Regions from separate parts of the Bacillus pacificus genome, predicted to be linked through region 1. Evidence: riboswitches for the same ligand, from Rfam matches in the RefSeq annotation. Region 1 holds a riboswitch; each other region holds the start of a gene.
The links. Region 1 has a riboswitch for thiamine pyrophosphate ahead of tenA (thiaminase II). Riboswitches for the same ligand answer to the same signal wherever they lie in the genome.
Positions count from the first base shown of each region.

Region 2: another riboswitch for thiamine pyrophosphate. It lies ahead of LMD38_RS23955 (MTH1187 family thiamine-binding protein); the one in region 1 lies ahead of tenA (thiaminase II).
Region 3: another riboswitch for thiamine pyrophosphate. It lies ahead of tenA (thiaminase II); the one in region 1 lies ahead of tenA (thiaminase II).
Region 4: another riboswitch for thiamine pyrophosphate. It lies ahead of thiC (phosphomethylpyrimidine synthase ThiC); the one in region 1 lies ahead of tenA (thiaminase II).

Region 1 covers NZ_CP086328.1:4,309,450-4,313,670, forward strand. The annotation lists gene LMD38_RS22300 (ABC transporter permease) at 1-190, opposite strand, end outside; gene LMD38_RS22305 (ABC transporter ATP-binding protein) at 190-939, opposite strand; gene tenA (thiaminase II) at 908-1,603, opposite strand; TPP riboswitch at 1,686-1,788, opposite strand; TPP riboswitch at 1,849-1,961, opposite strand; gene LMD38_RS22315 (SH3 domain-containing protein) at 2,231-3,385, shown strand; gene LMD38_RS22320 (hypothetical protein) at 3,391-3,723, shown strand; gene LMD38_RS22325 (DUF3965 domain-containing protein) at 3,948-4,221, opposite strand, start outside.
Region 2 covers NZ_CP086328.1:4,636,274-4,640,494, reverse strand. The annotation lists cyclic di-GMP riboswitch class I at 207-291, shown strand; gene LMD38_RS23960 (methyl-accepting chemotaxis protein) at 434-2,173, shown strand; TPP riboswitch at 2,235-2,336, shown strand; gene LMD38_RS23955 (MTH1187 family thiamine-binding protein) at 2,437-2,757, shown strand; gene LMD38_RS23950 (ABC transporter permease) at 2,729-3,502, shown strand; gene LMD38_RS23945 (ABC transporter substrate-binding protein) at 3,499-4,221, shown strand, end outside.
Region 3 covers NZ_CP086328.1:2,662,898-2,667,118, forward strand. The annotation lists gene LMD38_RS28630 (hypothetical protein) at 262-387, opposite strand; gene LMD38_RS14030 (hypothetical protein) at 465-926, opposite strand; gene tenA (thiaminase II) at 1,121-1,810, opposite strand; TPP riboswitch at 1,934-2,039, opposite strand; gene ddlB (D-alanine--D-alanine ligase) at 2,114-3,028, opposite strand; gene pdxR (MocR-like pyridoxine biosynthesis transcription factor PdxR) at 3,033-4,221, opposite strand, start outside.
Region 4 covers NZ_CP086328.1:162,571-166,791, forward strand. The annotation lists gene lldP (L-lactate permease) at 1-501, shown strand, start outside; gene LMD38_RS00745 (Fic family protein) at 678-1,898, shown strand; TPP riboswitch at 1,972-2,087, shown strand; gene thiC (phosphomethylpyrimidine synthase ThiC) at 2,201-3,961, shown strand; gene LMD38_RS00755 (arsenic transporter) at 4,114-4,221, opposite strand, start outside.

The DNA of each region.
Region 1 (4,221 bases):
AAACGACATATAATGTTGCTGGCAAATGAACTGTAAATAATATGTCTTTTAGTTTCCATATCTTCATTACAATCGCAGACGGTGACGGTAAAATGTACATTTCATCTACAATTCTTGCGCCTACTTCCCAAAGAGCAAGTAAAATACTAGAAAGTGTAAGAGCAGGTAATAGCTCCTTCAACCGGTTCATCATACGAGTACCTGCCTTTGCAACATACTAAGAAGCTCATCTTTCAGCGCTAATACTTCTGGTTTATATAAATCTTTTCTTGTCCGATTATGATCAAGCGGTACAATCCTCTCGGTTAAAGTAGTTATCGGTTGCTGCTCTACTACTAAAATTCGATTAGAAAGAAACAATGCTTCTTCCACATCATGAGTGATAAATAAAATTGTTTTTTCCCACTCTTTCCATTGTTCAAACAACCATTCTTGCAAAGAGGCCTTCGTTAAAGCATCCAACGCGCTAAACGGTTCATCTAACAGCAATATCTCCCCACCTGTTAATAAAGTTCGAATAAAGGATACACGTTGTCTCATACCACCAGATAAATCTTTCGGATATTTTGTCTCATACCCTTGTAAGCCAAATTTATGCAATAGTTCCTTCGCCTTTATTTGTGCTTCTTTCTTCTGTACACCTTGGCACTCTAACGGCAGGGCAGCATTCTCAATAATCGTTCTCCACGGCAAGAGCATATCTTTTTGGGGCATATATCCTACAGGATGGCTCTTTGTCTCTGTCAGCTCTATCTGTCCCGTACTTGCTTCTTCTAAACCTGTAATAAGGCGAAATAAAGTACTTTTCCCGCATCCACTCGGTCCGATAATGCTTACAAACTCTTTATCTTGTATAGAAGCATTTAATTCATTAATGATTGGCTTCTCATCATAATGAAAAGAAACATTATGAAACTGTAGTATGTTCTTGCTCCTCAAATCCCCACATCTCCTTACGGTAGGACATATCCCAGAATAAATATTCAAATCGACTGGAATATAGGAAAATCTCCTCTAATCGATCTAGCTCTTTTTCAGACTTTCCAACTGCCATTTCATTTAATAAATCGATTAACCAAACACAAAGGTTGCCATATTCTTCAGAGCTATAGCCTTGAATCCACTCACCAAAGAACTCATGATCTCTTGCTCCAGGAATATCATTTAAACGCTTTCCAATCTCCCAGTAGCTCCACATACATGGAAGAAGTGCTGCTATTAATTCCGCAAGTGTGCCATTTTGAGATACAGACATCATGTAATTTGTATAAGCTAAATTTTTAGCAGATGGCTTTGCAGACTCTATCTCCTCTATAGAAATTCCAAGTCTTTTTGCATACTGTTTATGAATGGTCATTTCTCCATTTAATATCCCATCAATTTGTTCAGCAAATTTCCCCATAACTTGTGGATTTGTTGCCTTTACAACACCGATCGCATATAACTTTGCATAATCTAACAAGTATAAATAATCTTGAATAATATAATACTGAAACTTATCTTTTTCTAACGTACCATCCCCCATACCTACAACAAATGGATGATTATGACTCATCTCCCAAACTGGTTGTACAGTTTCTAATAATCTATCGCAAAATTTCATTTCTCTATCCCCTTTCAATTTATATATCTAAATAAAAAACCACTTCTAAATAAGAAGTGGTTACAGCAAATAAAATTATAATTTATTCGTTGCTCCACTTCCCTTCGCTAGTATTACCTAGATCAGGTCTGTAAGGGTTAAGGATTATTCCTCTCTCAGCACAACAAGCACCCCTAGTGGTTTCAATATGAAATTTTCAAATAAAAAAGCCCCGTTTCTATACGCAAAGAAACGGGGACTCATTATTAGTGTCCGAATTGCTTCCCTACGCTAGCATAATCTAGATCAGGTAATAAAAAGGATCAAAGACTTAAGGCCTTACTCTCAGCTGGCAACACCAGCTCTCCTAGCAAACTATAAAATTATCACTGTCAGTATAACATCGTAATAAGACATCATCAACTGTTTTAATTTTCTCAATTGTCAACAAAATAACAAAACCATATAATACTTATATTCTATCTTAGAAATTATTATCCTAATGAATTGGATAAAAAGGAATCATTATCCTCAAAAAATTTATTTTTATATTGATTTCATATTACATTTATGTGAATACACCCACTATATTATATCTTTATACTATAATAAAATTACAACTATACAACTAGAGGAGGTCTCTATTATATGAATATGAAAGCTACTGCTTTAACAGCAACTACTGTCGCAATTGCTTCTTTACTTCCTTCTATGGGAGAAACAAATGTACAAACAGCCAACGCTGAACAATTATCTAATGTGAAAACTGGATATGTCAAAGTCGATCAAGTAGCCTTACATACAAAAGATAACGCAAATAGCTCATCAATTGATACAATTCGCTTTAATACGAAAGTGAATATACTTGAAACAACTAATGGCTGGTATAAAGTATCTGTTAATAATAAAGTAGGTTACGTACAAAAAGATTCTATTCTACTAAAAAACAAACTTCAATCTAATAATCAATATATCGTCAATGCCAATGCATTAAACGTTCGTTCTGAACCTAATTTAGAATCTTCAATTTTAGATGTATTACCAAATGGAAAATTCGTTACTATTCAAGAAGAACAAGGTGAATGGTATAAAATTTTACATAATGGCAAAACAGGTTACGTACAAAAGGCATTCGTATCTAATGGTTCACAGCCTTTAGTAAAAGGCATCACAGTTCAAAATAATACGAAATACACAGTTGCAACACCTAAACTTAATGTGCGTAGCAACGCTAGTACAAGTAGTGCACTACTTGGTTCATTACAAAATGGTACACAATTACAAGTAGTGGAAACTGTAGGAACTTGGTATAAAATTCGTTTTGGCACAGGATACGGATACGTGGCAAAGCATTATGTAGTGCAAAATCAATCACAAGCTCAAACGGCTCAACCTACTTCCATTCCAGCAGTTTTCAAATTCCCTACTCAAGGAAAAATTAGCTCAACCTTTGATATGCGCTGGGAACAAATGCATTATGGTATAGATATCGCAGCTCAGGGTAATGTCTCTATCCAGGCGGCGGCTGCAGGTAAAGTCGTGAAATCATATTATTCAGCTAGCTATGGCAATGTTGTGTTCATCGCCCATCAAATAAACGGGAAATTATATACAACAGTCTATGCTCACATGAAAGATCGCACTGTACAAGCTGGTGATCAAGTACAAGCTGGACAATTAGTAGGTCATATGGGCAACACAGGTCATTCATACGGGCAACATCTTCATTTTGAATTGCACAATGGAGAATGGAATTTTGAAAAAACAAATGCAGTAAACCCACTGCCATATTTAGTTAGGTAAATTGTATGCCACGCAATATACCTCTCTTAATTGAATACTTAGCCTTTTTAGGCTTAATCTGTTGCTTAGTAATTTATAATACAAATACTGTATTTCTATCTATTATCATTGCTTTTGTTGCTTTAGAAATTATGATGGAAGCTTTTCAAGTTCAACTAAAACAAAAAATTGCCCATATTTATAATGCCATCTTTCTATTAAGTGCTTTAATAACAAATATTATTAGTAATGGTTTTTATTTATCTACCGTATTCCCCGTATTTTTTATGGCTGTTTTATTATTCATAGCTAGATACATTCATGTCCCTAATAACAAAAAACACGAACAAGAAGCTTAGAAAGAGGAGACACTGTGTACCAATCTTTCAAAGATAATCCAATAAAATATATATTGAATTTATACAAAAAAACAAATACTTTTTTTGGTATACAAGGAAGCTATACGGCACAATTTCTCCTTTATGGAATGTTATTTCTCGTCTTAATTACATTCTCCTTGCTTTACTAATAACAAAAGGATCTCACAATTGAGATCCTTTTTAATTTATATAGAAAATGCTCTTTACCCGCAAGCATATTTTTCATAAATAAAGCTAAGGTTATATTTTTTCTCTAAGCTCATTCTTTGTTCATCATCACACCAATAGAACAAAATATCATGAATCGTTGCATAACGCTTATTTTTAAGAAACAGTTTAAAGAAAGATGGTAAACAGTCATGTAATTGTATAAATATATAATTGCGTAATATTTCTTCTTTATATTTAATGCCCTTACAAATATACAATAATTCTTCACAATAATATGCATGTTGTGGAACTTGGATCATTTCGAAA
Region 2 (4,221 bases), 330 kb from region 1:
AAAACAATCCTTGTGTTATATACATTTTTTATTATATAACACAAGAAATGTAACATTCACGTACTTTGTTAAATTATTTCGAAAAAATAATACATTAAAACTTTGCATTTGCATCTCTAAATAGGTAGACATTTTAATTTTTATGTTGTAATCTTTGATAGAGAACAATGTAATTCTCATAGAACTCCCATATCGTTCAACTCGTTCAGCGAGAAAGGCAAACTGGTGGAAACATTAGGACGCAAAACTACAGGAGCTAAGGCCGAAAGGCTACGCTAGCCAGTTACCGGACGGATAGGGTTGGTCTTGACCAATGCTTTTTCATTGGTCTTTTTTTTATTTGCGAACAAATGAGAAACCTTATCAGCTGTTGATAAGGTTTCTATTTTAATAGTTTTCCTTTATATTAAGTTAATTAAGAAAGGTGATGTTGATGAAAAAATATTGGCACAAGCTATCATTTCTTCAAAAGAATGTATTGTTAACTGTGCTAGTTATTTTGACGCTTGTTGGTACTATGGGAGCGTTAAGTTTTAACATGTTTCAAAATAGCATGATGTCTATATTTGAAAGGCATTCCTTTGAAACAGGAGATACGGTATTACATAAATTAGACGAACAAATGGTGAGAGATGTTACAAAAGACCCAGTAGCACAAAGAGAAAAGAGAGAGAAGTTAACAGAGAAATTAGATGAAGCAACGGAAGAATTGAATAGCGTTGGACAAATCTATATTGTTGGAGCAAAAGAAAACGAAAAAGGTGAGTTACTAATCGTCGATTTGTCTACAGAGTTAGCAAATGTTGTTGAAGTAAGGCCGGGAGAATATTATAAACAACCAGATCTTTGGATGAAAGCATACGATAAGGTAATGAGCACGAAAAAGGCAAATATGACAGAAGTATATGAGGACGTATTAGGAACATGGGTAACGATATTAGAGCCAATTAAAGATGGAGACGGAAATATTGTGGCAATTGTTGCTGCCGATGTAGATGCCTCTATTGTTCCTATTACAAAGGAAAAATTCATTATACAAGGTTTAATGTTTATTTGTATTTCTGTTTTAATTGCAACTGTTATTCAATTCTTAATCGTACGTAACGCACTTGCTCCATTGCGGGATTTACGTGAAGGATTACGCAGAGTTGGTGAAGGTGATTTAAGTATTAAATTAGAGGAAAGACCAGATGATATTGGTATTATTAATGCGTATTTTAATAATACCATCGAGAAGTTTAAAGGAATTATAGATAAAGTAAAGCAGACAGCAGAACAGGTTTCCGCATCTTCACAAGAATTGTCAGTGAGTACGAAAGAAAATAGCATGGCAGTCCAAGGAATCGTAAGTTCTATAGTTGAGTTAAGGGCTGGCGTTCAATTGCAAGAAACGTCAGTACCAAAGTATTTAGATATTGTATATGAAATGGAAGATAGGATGGAAGAGATCACTAATATTGCAAAACAAATGACGAAAGAGTCTGAAGGTACGAAGCATCATTCAGAAAAAGGAAATGGTATTATTGAACAGACGATGAATCAAATGAACATAATACAAAATGCAGTACAAGATTTATCTTCTATCATTTATTCTTTGGAAGTAAGATCAAAAGAAATTAGTGATATTGTAACTGTAATTACAAGTATTTCAAATCAAGCGAATTCGCTAGCTTTACATGCTACTATTGAAGCTTCACGTGCTGAGGAAACTGGAGAGGGATTTGCCGTTGTTGCTGATGAAGTGCGTAAATTAGCAGAGCAGACGGAAGCATCAGCAAAAGATATAGCAAAATTAATAGGGGAAACACAAGCCGGAACGGAAGAAGCTGTTGTTTCAATGCAAAAAACCTCAAAAGAAATAGAGTCTGGAATGAAACTTGTTGAAAGTAGTGGTGCTTTCTTTGAAAAAATTTCGAAATCAGCACAAACTGTTACCAATCAAGTTGGAGTTGTTTCTAGCAATTCAAATAATATATTGCAAAATAGCCAAAATATTGTTCGTGTTGTAAATGAACTATCACTTATTGCAAATAAGTATGCGAATAGTAGTAGTAATGTTGAAGAAAGTATGAAAGAACAGGAAATGTCTGTACAGGATATTGCTGAATTAGCCAGTTCTTTAAGCTGGCTCTCACAGGAGCTACAAGAGTTAATTGGGGAATTCAAAAGTTAAATGAAATGATTATACATGCTTTTGTTTGTTCAATAAAATAAATCATGCTACAATGAAAACGAATTAAGGACCGGGGAGCCAATTGGCTGAGAGGATGTGAGCAAACATCGACCCTCAACCTGATCTGGATAATGCCAGCGTAGGGAGTTACTTAAAGTGATGTAGCATATGTTATTCTATAATAACTTGCATACAAGGCTTTCCTACGCAGTAGGAAAGCCTTTTCTTGTTTTAAAATTTAATTTCATAAGGGGGATTTTACTATGTCACAACAAGTTACAATTTCGTTTTCAGTAGTACCACAAGCAAAGAACAAAGACGTGTATTCTGTTGTTGATAAAGCGATTGAGGTTGTACAACAATCGGGAGTTCGTTATGAAGTAGGGGCAATGGAAACAACGCTGGAAGGAGAATTAGATGTACTTCTTGATATCATTAAACGGGCACAACAAGCTTGTGTGGATGCTGGAGCAGAAGAAGTGATTACTTCTATTAAAATCCATTATCGTCCAAGCACTGGTGTAACGATAGATGAAAAAGTTTGGAAGTACCGTGATGAATATGCAAAACCAGAAGCAATCTAAAATAATTACAGCAATTTGGCTTATCCTTCTCATTGCGATATGGGAAGGATCTGTTTCATTATTTAAAATTGAACCGTGGATTTTACCGAAGCCTTCTGCCATTGTTCAAGAATTAATTGGAATGAAAGATTTACTATTACCGAATACGATGCAGACGCTGCAAGAGGTTATAATTGGACTTTTCTTTGCGATTTTAATTGGGACAAGCATTGCAATTCTTATGGACGTTATCCCTTTATTTCGTATTTTAATAAATCCGTTGCTTGTTATTTCGCAAACGATTCCAATCGTTGTACTTGCACCGTTATTTATTATTTGGTTTGGATATGGAATGCTACCGAAAGTAATGGTAGTCATACTCGTTTGTTTCTTCCCGATTGCGCTTAGCATTTTAGAAGGTTTTCAAACGGTAGATAAAAATATGTTGAAGTTGTTGCAAACGATGAAGGCAACGAAATGGCAAGTTTACCAGAAAGTAAAGTTTCCAGCAGTGCTTCCATACTTTTTCTCCGGTTTAAAAATTGCAGTTACATATAGCCTAATGGGAGCGATTATTGGAGAATGGCTCGGTGCCAGTGAAGGATTAGGAGTTATGCTTACAAGGGCTACGAAATCCTTTTTAACAGCCCGAGTATTTGGTGTTGCAGCAATTATTGTTATGGTGACATTATGTCTGTATTTTATCGTGGAGTTTATGGCAAGAATAACAGCACCATGGATATATAGAAAGGACGGCAGAAAATGAAAAAAGGTTTAAAAGTTATGTTGGCTGCCTTATTAGCGGTAGGTGTGGCTGGATGTAATCCGGCGAAGAAAGAAGAAAGTGCAAGTAAAGATCAAAAAGTAAAAGTAGTGCTAGATTGGTTTCCAAATACGAATCATACTGGCTTATATGTAGCGAAAGCGAAAGATTATTATAAAAAGCAAGGCTTAGATGTAGAAATTATTCAGCCTGGTGATAATGTGACGGCAGAGCAAATGATAGCTTCAGGAAAAGCTGACTTCGCAATAAGCGCGCAAGAAAATGTAACGTTGGCTCGTGTGGAAGGTATTCCTGTTGTATCAGTAGGAGCGATTATTCAGCATAATACTTCAGCTTTTGCATCGCTTAAGAAAGATAACATGAATTCGCCGAAAGATTTTGAAGGTAAACGTTATGGTGGCTGGGGAGGACCAGCGGAAGAAGCTACATTAAAGACAATTATGGAGAAAAATCAAGCCGATTTTAATAAAGTGGAAAAAATCATCTTAGGACAAACAGATTTCTTTAAATCAATTGGTCGTGATGCAGACTTTGAATGGATATATTACGGATGGGACGGTATTGAAGCGAAGCGCCAAGGAAAAGAGTTAAATACGATTATGGTGAAAGACTTAGACCCAGCGCTTGATTTCTATAGTCCTGTTATTATTACGAGTGAAAAACATACGAAGCAAGATAAAGACTTTGTGAAAAAGTTTATG
Region 3 (4,221 bases), 1.6 Mb from region 1:
TGATTTATATATATATATTTGTTTCGGAATGAGTGCAGTTTTTAGCTTGGTAAAGGAACTTCGAAAGCCACAGAAAAATCAGTTCTTAATTTTAGTGGATTCTCTAATTCTGCTAGGAGCTTTATTCCTAGTAGGTAGTATCTTCATCTAAATTACATAACAAGACTACATTAGGGAGCAAAGCAGTCTAGCGAAAGCTAACTGCTTTTTATTAATTTAACTATTTTATGAAACTTTTAAGTATCCGCCATCCCTTTCACATCAACTACTTCTACCATTCGCTCTATCCTTTTTTATTTCTCTCATATTAGTTGGACCTTGCCAAATCCCCACTCGTTTCCAATGTTTTTTCTTTTTTCCGACATACGAAGGGTTAGGATCATACATAATACCAATATCCTTATCCGGTATTCCTTGTATATTTAAATTCTTGACAACCTCAGGTGTTAAACCACTCGATTTTTCTATTCTCGGTCCACTATTCTTTTTAGGCTGTGTATACAAATATCTGCCCAACCGACGTAATTCATCACCAGTCGGGCATACTTTACATTCATTAACACTAAAACTCTCGTTGGATGAGCGATTATAATGACAACGTCTACATTTCTGTTCGATAATTTCGCCAATCTGGTATGTAGCTCTTTTCGTACTCCTTTTGTCAGTTTTTTCATACCATCCAACACAAAACTGCCTTGAGCGCTATAATGAGCGCTTGTGATTGACTTTGTAACTTCAAGCCGGTGTGCACGTTTTTTCGCGGTTGTTCTTCTGCAACACGTATATTGACATGCATAAAGGTCATTCTTTAATTCATGATTCTTTTCCATAATTGCTTTAAATTCATTAAATAATGTATTGTAATCCTCATCACGATATTGAAACTGAGCTTGCATGAGTTTGAGTGCACTTCCGCTTCCAAGCATAACTTTGTTTCTGCCATACTTCTCTCAATTCTTTTTGAAGTGAATCTTTTTCATCAACAACGCCAATAACCTTTATAAAAATTAAAAGTAATTACAATATAAAGAAGTGTTTTATTTGTGATTTTTACAATAATTTTATAAAAACCTAAAAAAGAGGTATTGTCCATACATGCGTATAGCAATACCTCTTTTCTTTATCTTATTACATCTTTTACTTCTGTATCCACTGGCCACTTTTCTAATGTATAAGCCATTTCCCAAAATGAATATTCATATTGGCTGCTAATAATAAAATGTTGTTTCATTCGATTTCGGTCTGCCTCTGTTACTTTTTCAGCTATTGCATCTAATCGTGTGATTTGCTCTTCAACCAATGTTCGGAACCAATCAGATCCATAAGCAGAAATCCATTCGTTATAAATCGGCTCTTCTGGCTGACACTCTTTTAAACGCTCACCAATTTCATAATACAGCCAATAGCAAGGTAAAATTGCTGCAATGATATCACCTAAATGCCCTTCATACGCAGCACGATACATATGTGAAGTATATGCGTATGCAGTTGGAGCAGGGATAAAAGTATCTTTTTCTTCTTGTGTTATCCCTAATTTCTTCGCAAAATTCTCATGTAAAGATAATTCCGCCTCATATGTATTTTGAGCATGGTGTGCCATACGAGCTGTCGTTTCTAATTCTAGTGCTTTTGCAGCTCCTAAAGTTTGTACTCTAGCAAAGTGACTTAAATAATATGAATCTTGAAGCACGTAATAGCGAAAATTAGCTAAATCTAACGTTCCTTCACCAAGTTTTTTTACAAAAGGATGATGAAAACTAGCTTCCCAAATTGAATCTACTTCTTTACGTAATGATTGTGAAAAAGTCATTTAAGTCCCTCCAATTATGTATAAAATTTAAGTATTTACCCACCATTATTAAATCTGTAAAACAAAAAAACTTTCTTTACAGGCGTAAAGAAAGTGAAATTGACAGTTTTTATTTATTAAATAGCAATGTCCTTCCCACTTCCCTACGCTGGTATTAACCAGATCAGGTACTAAGAGTCTCAAATTCCAATTTGATCTCAGCCTATAATAGGCCCCCCTAGTGGATAAAATATTTAATTTTCGTATTGTATTCATCATAACATACTTCATGTAACTGTCAAAAGTTATTCATGATACCACTACTTAAAATCCTTCGTCTTTTCTTACTCTTAATGAAGTTTCAATAATCATATCTAATAGTTTACTATATTCAATTCCCGCTGCAGCTGCACTTTTTGGTAGTAAACTCGCTTGCGTCATCCCTGGTAATGTATTAATCTCCATTACATATGGAATACCATCCTTCACCATCATATCCACCCTTGCATAAACGCTGCATTTTAATGCTTTATAGCAAGCCAGTGACGCTTTGTTTACACGTTCCTTAAGTTCAGCTGGAAGTTCAATAACTTCTTCAATTGTACTAATATCATCATATTTCGCATTGTAATCAAAGAACTCCGCCGCATGTCGAATTGAAATAATAGGTAATTGTTTTCCATCAAAAATGGAACATGTAATCTCGTCACCTTTTATATATTTCTCTATTACTACTTCTGAATCCCATTCGAACACCGTTTCCAGCATTGAAATTAATTCATCTTTATCATAGACAATCTTTACCCCCACACTCGAGCCACCAGAGTTTGGTTTTACCACTAACGGAAATCCTAATTTATCTAATTCATCAACATTTAGATCCTCCATTTTTGTAAGTTCAATCCAATCTGGTGTTTCTATTCCTTCATAACGTAAAATCTTTTTCGAAATATTTTTGTCCATACATATACCGCTAGATAACATATTGCTTCCGCTATAAGGAATACCTAAACTTTCAAGCGTTCCTTGAACAGTTCCATCTTCTCCGTATTTTCCGTGTAATGCGAGCAATGCAAAATCAATGTCTTTCGCTTTTTCGATTAAATCCATTTTTTCATTTAATGTAATTGGTACAATTTCATATTTATTTTTATCTAAATTTGCAATCATTTCATTTCCAGTCATAATGGATACTTGTTTTTCAGAGGATACTCCTCCCATAATAACGCCAATTCTCATTTCCTCAACTCCAAATTTCGTTTTTTATTGTATCACCGATTATTTTAATGCCACGAACTATTTCTTCTTCTTTCAGACGTGAAAATCCTAATCGAAAAGTGGTCGCTCCTTCTCCATCAGAATAAAACACATCTCCAGGAGAAAAAGTAACCCCTTGCTCATAACACTTTTGCAAAAGTGTGCGGGCATGAATTTTTTCTTCTAACTCTATAAATAAATGAAGTCCACCATCACCGGTCATTCTTTGAAACGGAATGTACTCGTTACACGCCCCAACAGCTAACTCATATTTTTTCTTATAAACAGACCTTGCCTTTTTTAAATATTTTTCAAAATATCCTTCATGTAAATATTGAAAAAGAACAGCTTGATCTAAAGTAGATGTGTGAATTGTTCTTGCTCTTTTTACACTTTCTAAATAATGAATCAGCTCTTTATCTGCAATGATCCATCCAACACGTAAACCAGGGAAAAGTACCTTCGAAAAGCTACTAATATAAATCACATTATTACCAGCACCAGCAAAAGTTAATAGTGGGGCTAAATGTGAACCTGAATAACGTAGTTCCTCATTAAATCCATCTTCTATAATAGGAACCTTATATTTTGAAAATAATCTCATCAGTTCCGTTCTTTTCTCTGAACTCGTAACAATACCGGTTGGATTATGATAGGAAGGAATTAAATACGCAAAATCAAACTCTTTTTCACGCAAGCTTTTTTCCACTTCGTTCGTATCAATACCATCTTCATTCATATTTATTCCATCCACTTCAAGACCATGTAGGCGGAAAAGTTTGAGTGCAGCATGATGAGTCGGATTCTCGCAAATAACCCGCCCTGATTTCTTTGATAACGAGGATAGAACAATGTCTAACCCTTCTGTAAATCCATTTGTAATTAAAATGTCTTTATTCGAAATATCTACACCTTTCATTTCCATATAATGAAGTAAATATTTCATTAACGGTCTATAGCCTTTTGCGTATCCGTAATTTAATACGACATCACCTTCAATGGACATACGAGTAAGAAAAGCTCTTTTGAAATTTTCCACATCAAATAGCTTTTCGTCCGGAGCGATACTGTTAAAAACAATCATTCCTTTTTCCCAGCGAACACCATGTTTCATTAAATCTAATTCATCCGCTAATAAAGTAACTGTATTAATTTTATTTTTCCAATCTATTTCA
Region 4 (4,221 bases), 1.1 Mb from region 1:
ATTTTGAAAATGAGTGTAAAAGATGCAGTGGTAACATTTAAAGAAACTTTAAGTGAACTTAAAATGCCAATTTTATCTATTGGATTTGTATTAGGATTTGCATTTATCGCAAACTATTCTGGGCTATCTTCTACACTAGCATTGGCACTAGCAGGAACTGGCGGACTATTCCCGTTCTTCTCACCATTCTTAGGATGGATTGGCGTATTCTTAACAGGGTCTGATACGTCAGCGAATGCATTATTCTCAAATTTACAAGCAATTACAGCGCAGCAAGTCGGTGTATCTGAAGTACTCCTCGTTGCAGCGAATACAACGGGCGGTGTAACCGGAAAAATGATTTCTCCACAATCGATTGCCATTGCTTGTGCAGCAGTTGGACTTGCTGGGAAAGAATCAGATTTATTCCGGTTTACAGTAAAGCATAGTTTGTTCTTCGTAATAATTGTGGGGATTATGACTTATGTTCAGGCTTATTATTTAACTTGGATGATTCCGTAAGTGGAATATTATAAATAAAAACAAGCGATTTTAAATGAATCGCTTGTTTTTATTTATATACAAAGAGTTAAAAAACATTGAAATTTTAACTCTTTGTATATAAAATGATTCTTAAAAATAAAATTATGTATGGATATAGATTTTTGGAACGATAATATAATGGAGGAGTGAGTAATATGTATGAAAGGTTATCTAAGATTTATTATAAGGACTCTTCTGATTATCAAGCAGAATACGAAAAGCGTATTAATAGTTATGGAACTGTAAGGCTTCCTTTTAGAATTAAGCCACTAAAAAGTAGCGATGAGTTTGAGTGCTTCTATGTCAATCACATGGAATTAGATATTCTTCATGAACAAATTATTAAACAAAGTAATGAAATTCAATTTGTTGCCGATAAATTACCTCCTATTGCAATTAGACAATATATTCAAGCAAAGTTAGTAGATGAATTAATAAGTACTAATGAAATTGAAGGTGTACAAAGTACCAGGGCTGAAATGACTGATGCGATGGCTGTAAGAGAAAAAAAAGCAACAAAAACTCAAAAAAAGGTTAGACATTTGAGCTTGGTAAATTCGTATTTTAAATTGCTTTCGGATAAAAATAGTAAAATTACTAGCTTAGAACAAATTAAAGAAATATATGACTCCCTAGTAAAAGATGAAATAAAAGAAGAAGATCAATTAGATGGAGAAATGTTTAGAAGGGGACCAGTAGATGTAGTAACTTCTACTCAAAAAGTGATCCATAAGGGAGTCTACCCGGAGATACTTATACAAAATTCATTAAAAGACTTAATAAAATATTTAAATGAATATAATGCACCGATGTTATACAAAATTGCAGTAACACATTATTATTTTGGATATATACATCCTTTTTATGATGGGAACGGGCGTACCTCCAGGTATATTGCTAGTATGTATTTAAAAGAGGAATTAGATCAATTAACAGCACTTACTTTATCCTATTCGACTAATAAGTTGAAGCAGTATTATTATGATATTTTTAATGAGAGCAATAATCACTTAAATAAAGGTGAATTAACGTTTTTCTGCCAAACATTTTTTTCTATTGTGTATCAAGCACAAGAAGACATATTGGAAGATTTAGCGGAAAGGGTTGAAAAAATAGGTCAATTGCATCAATTGATAAACGAACTTGAAGAATTAGATTCTCTGTGTCAGGATATTCTTTTTGTCATTGGTCAAGACTATATTTTTGGCTTAGAAGGAGAAGGAATTGAGAAATCTGTATTGATTAAGGGGTTAGATGTGACAAAGTATAAAGTTGATAAATCTTTGAAGCAACTAAGAGAACAAAATTTAGTTATAAACACGAAGAATAATCCAGTAAAAGTTACGTTAAGTAGTAGATTATCAGATCAACTTTAGTTAAATCGAAAATTAATCAGTTTTCATTTTTCAGATTATCGTGTATGATGAGAAAGTATTGAAAATTAAATCAGTGATAAACTAGGGGTGCCTAACGTATGCGTAGGCTGAGAGAGAAGCGCGTGAACTTCTTAACCCTTTGGACCTGATCTGGCTCGTACCAGCGTAGGGAAGTTAACGGCTTTACATAATGATGTCTTTTATGAGCCAGGTCCTTATTTTTTTATGGACCTGGCTCTTTTTATTTTGGCATACGCTGGCCATATCTCGTCCTTGTCACGTACAGGGGGGCAACAAAGGTTATGAAACAGTCTGTTTCAGCTGAGCAAATTGAATTGAAATCGAGTTTACCAGGAAGTAAGAAAGTGTATGTGGATGGACCACGCGAAGGTATGAAGGTGCCGATGCGTGAGATTGAACAAAGCGATACAAACGGCGTTCCGAATCCGCCAATTCGTGTGTATGATACGAGCGGTCCTTATACGGATCCAGAGTATAAAGTGGAGTTAGAAAAGGGGTTGCAGGCGCCGCGCCACTCTTGGATTCTAGAGCGCGGGGATGTAGAAGCATACGAAGGGCGCGAAGTGAAACCAGAGGATGACGGTGTGAAGGTGGCTTCAAAACATACACCTGTTTTCCCGCAGATGGATCGCAAACCGCTTAGAGCGAAGCAAGGTGCAAATGTTACGCAAATGCATTATGCACGTAATGGCATCATTACGTCTGAGATGGAATATGTTGCGATTCGTGAAGGAGTAGAGCCGGAGTTTGTTCGTAAGGAAATTGCGGAAGGTCGCGCTATTTTACCAGCGAATATTAACCATCCTGAAGCAGAGCCGATGATTATCGGACGTAATTTCCACGTGAAGGTTAATGCAAATATCGGAAACTCTGCTGTATCTTCTTCTATTGCAGAAGAAGTAGAGAAGATGACGTGGGCTACTCGCTGGGGTGCAGATACAATTATGGATTTATCTACAGGTAAAAACATTCATACGACACGTGAGTGGATTATTCGTAACGCGCCTGTACCAGTTGGAACTGTACCAATCTATCAAGCTCTTGAAAAGGTAAACGGAATTGCAGAAGATTTAACGTGGGAAGTGTATCGTGATACGTTAATTGAGCAAGCGGAGCAAGGCGTAGATTACTTTACGATTCACGCTGGTGTATTACTTCGTTACATTCCCATTACTGCAAAGCGTACGACAGGTATCGTTTCGCGTGGTGGTTCAATTATGGCGCAGTGGTGTTTATTCCATCATAAAGAAAACTTCCTATACACTCATTTTGAAGAGATTTGTGAAATTATGAAGCAGTATGATGTTTCGTTCTCTCTTGGAGATGGATTACGTCCAGGTTCGATTGCAGATGCAAATGACGAAGCGCAGTTCTCTGAGCTTGAAACACTTGGTGAATTAACGAAGATTGCTTGGAAACATGATGTGCAAGTTATGATTGAAGGGCCTGGGCATGTACCGATGCATTTAATTAAAGAAAATATGGAGAAAGAGCTTGATATTTGTCAGGGGGCGCCATTCTATACACTTGGGCCGTTAACGACAGATATTGCACCAGGTTATGACCATATTACATCCGCAATTGGAGCTGCGATGATTGGCTGGTTTGGAACAGCGATGCTTTGTTATGTAACGCCGAAAGAACATTTAGGTTTGCCGAATAAAGATGATGTACGCGAAGGTGTTATTACGTACAAAATCGCTGCGCATGCAGCTGATCTGGCGAAAGGGCACAAAACGGCTCATCAGCGTGATGATGCACTTTCAAAAGCTCGTTTTGAATTCCGTTGGCGCGATCAATTTAATTTATCTTTAGATCCTGAACGTGCAATGGAGTATCACGATGAAACATTGCCAGCAGAAGGTGCGAAAACGGCTCATTTCTGTTCCATGTGTGGACCGAAGTTTTGTAGTATGAGAATTTCACATGATATTCGTGAATATGCAAAAGAAAATGATTTAGAAACGACAGAAGCAATTGAAAAAGGAATGGAAGAGAAAGCGAAAGAATTTAAAGAAACGGGTAGTCATTTATACCAATAACACGTTACACCTCTTTACTTGATTGATCACACTGTAGTACCTAACTTAAATATAGAAGAAGCCCGCTTTGCTAAGACGGTAGCAAAGCGGGCTTCTGTTGTTTATCCTGCTATTTGCGGGCAGTGAGACCCCTCACTGATTAAAGTTTCACTTTATAAGGCGAAGAAGAGATGTACCCAATAGAATAAGAGGAATAATGTGACGACTGTTGTGAGCGGGATAACAATAAGGGATACACTTAAATAGTCTTTCCATTTTAC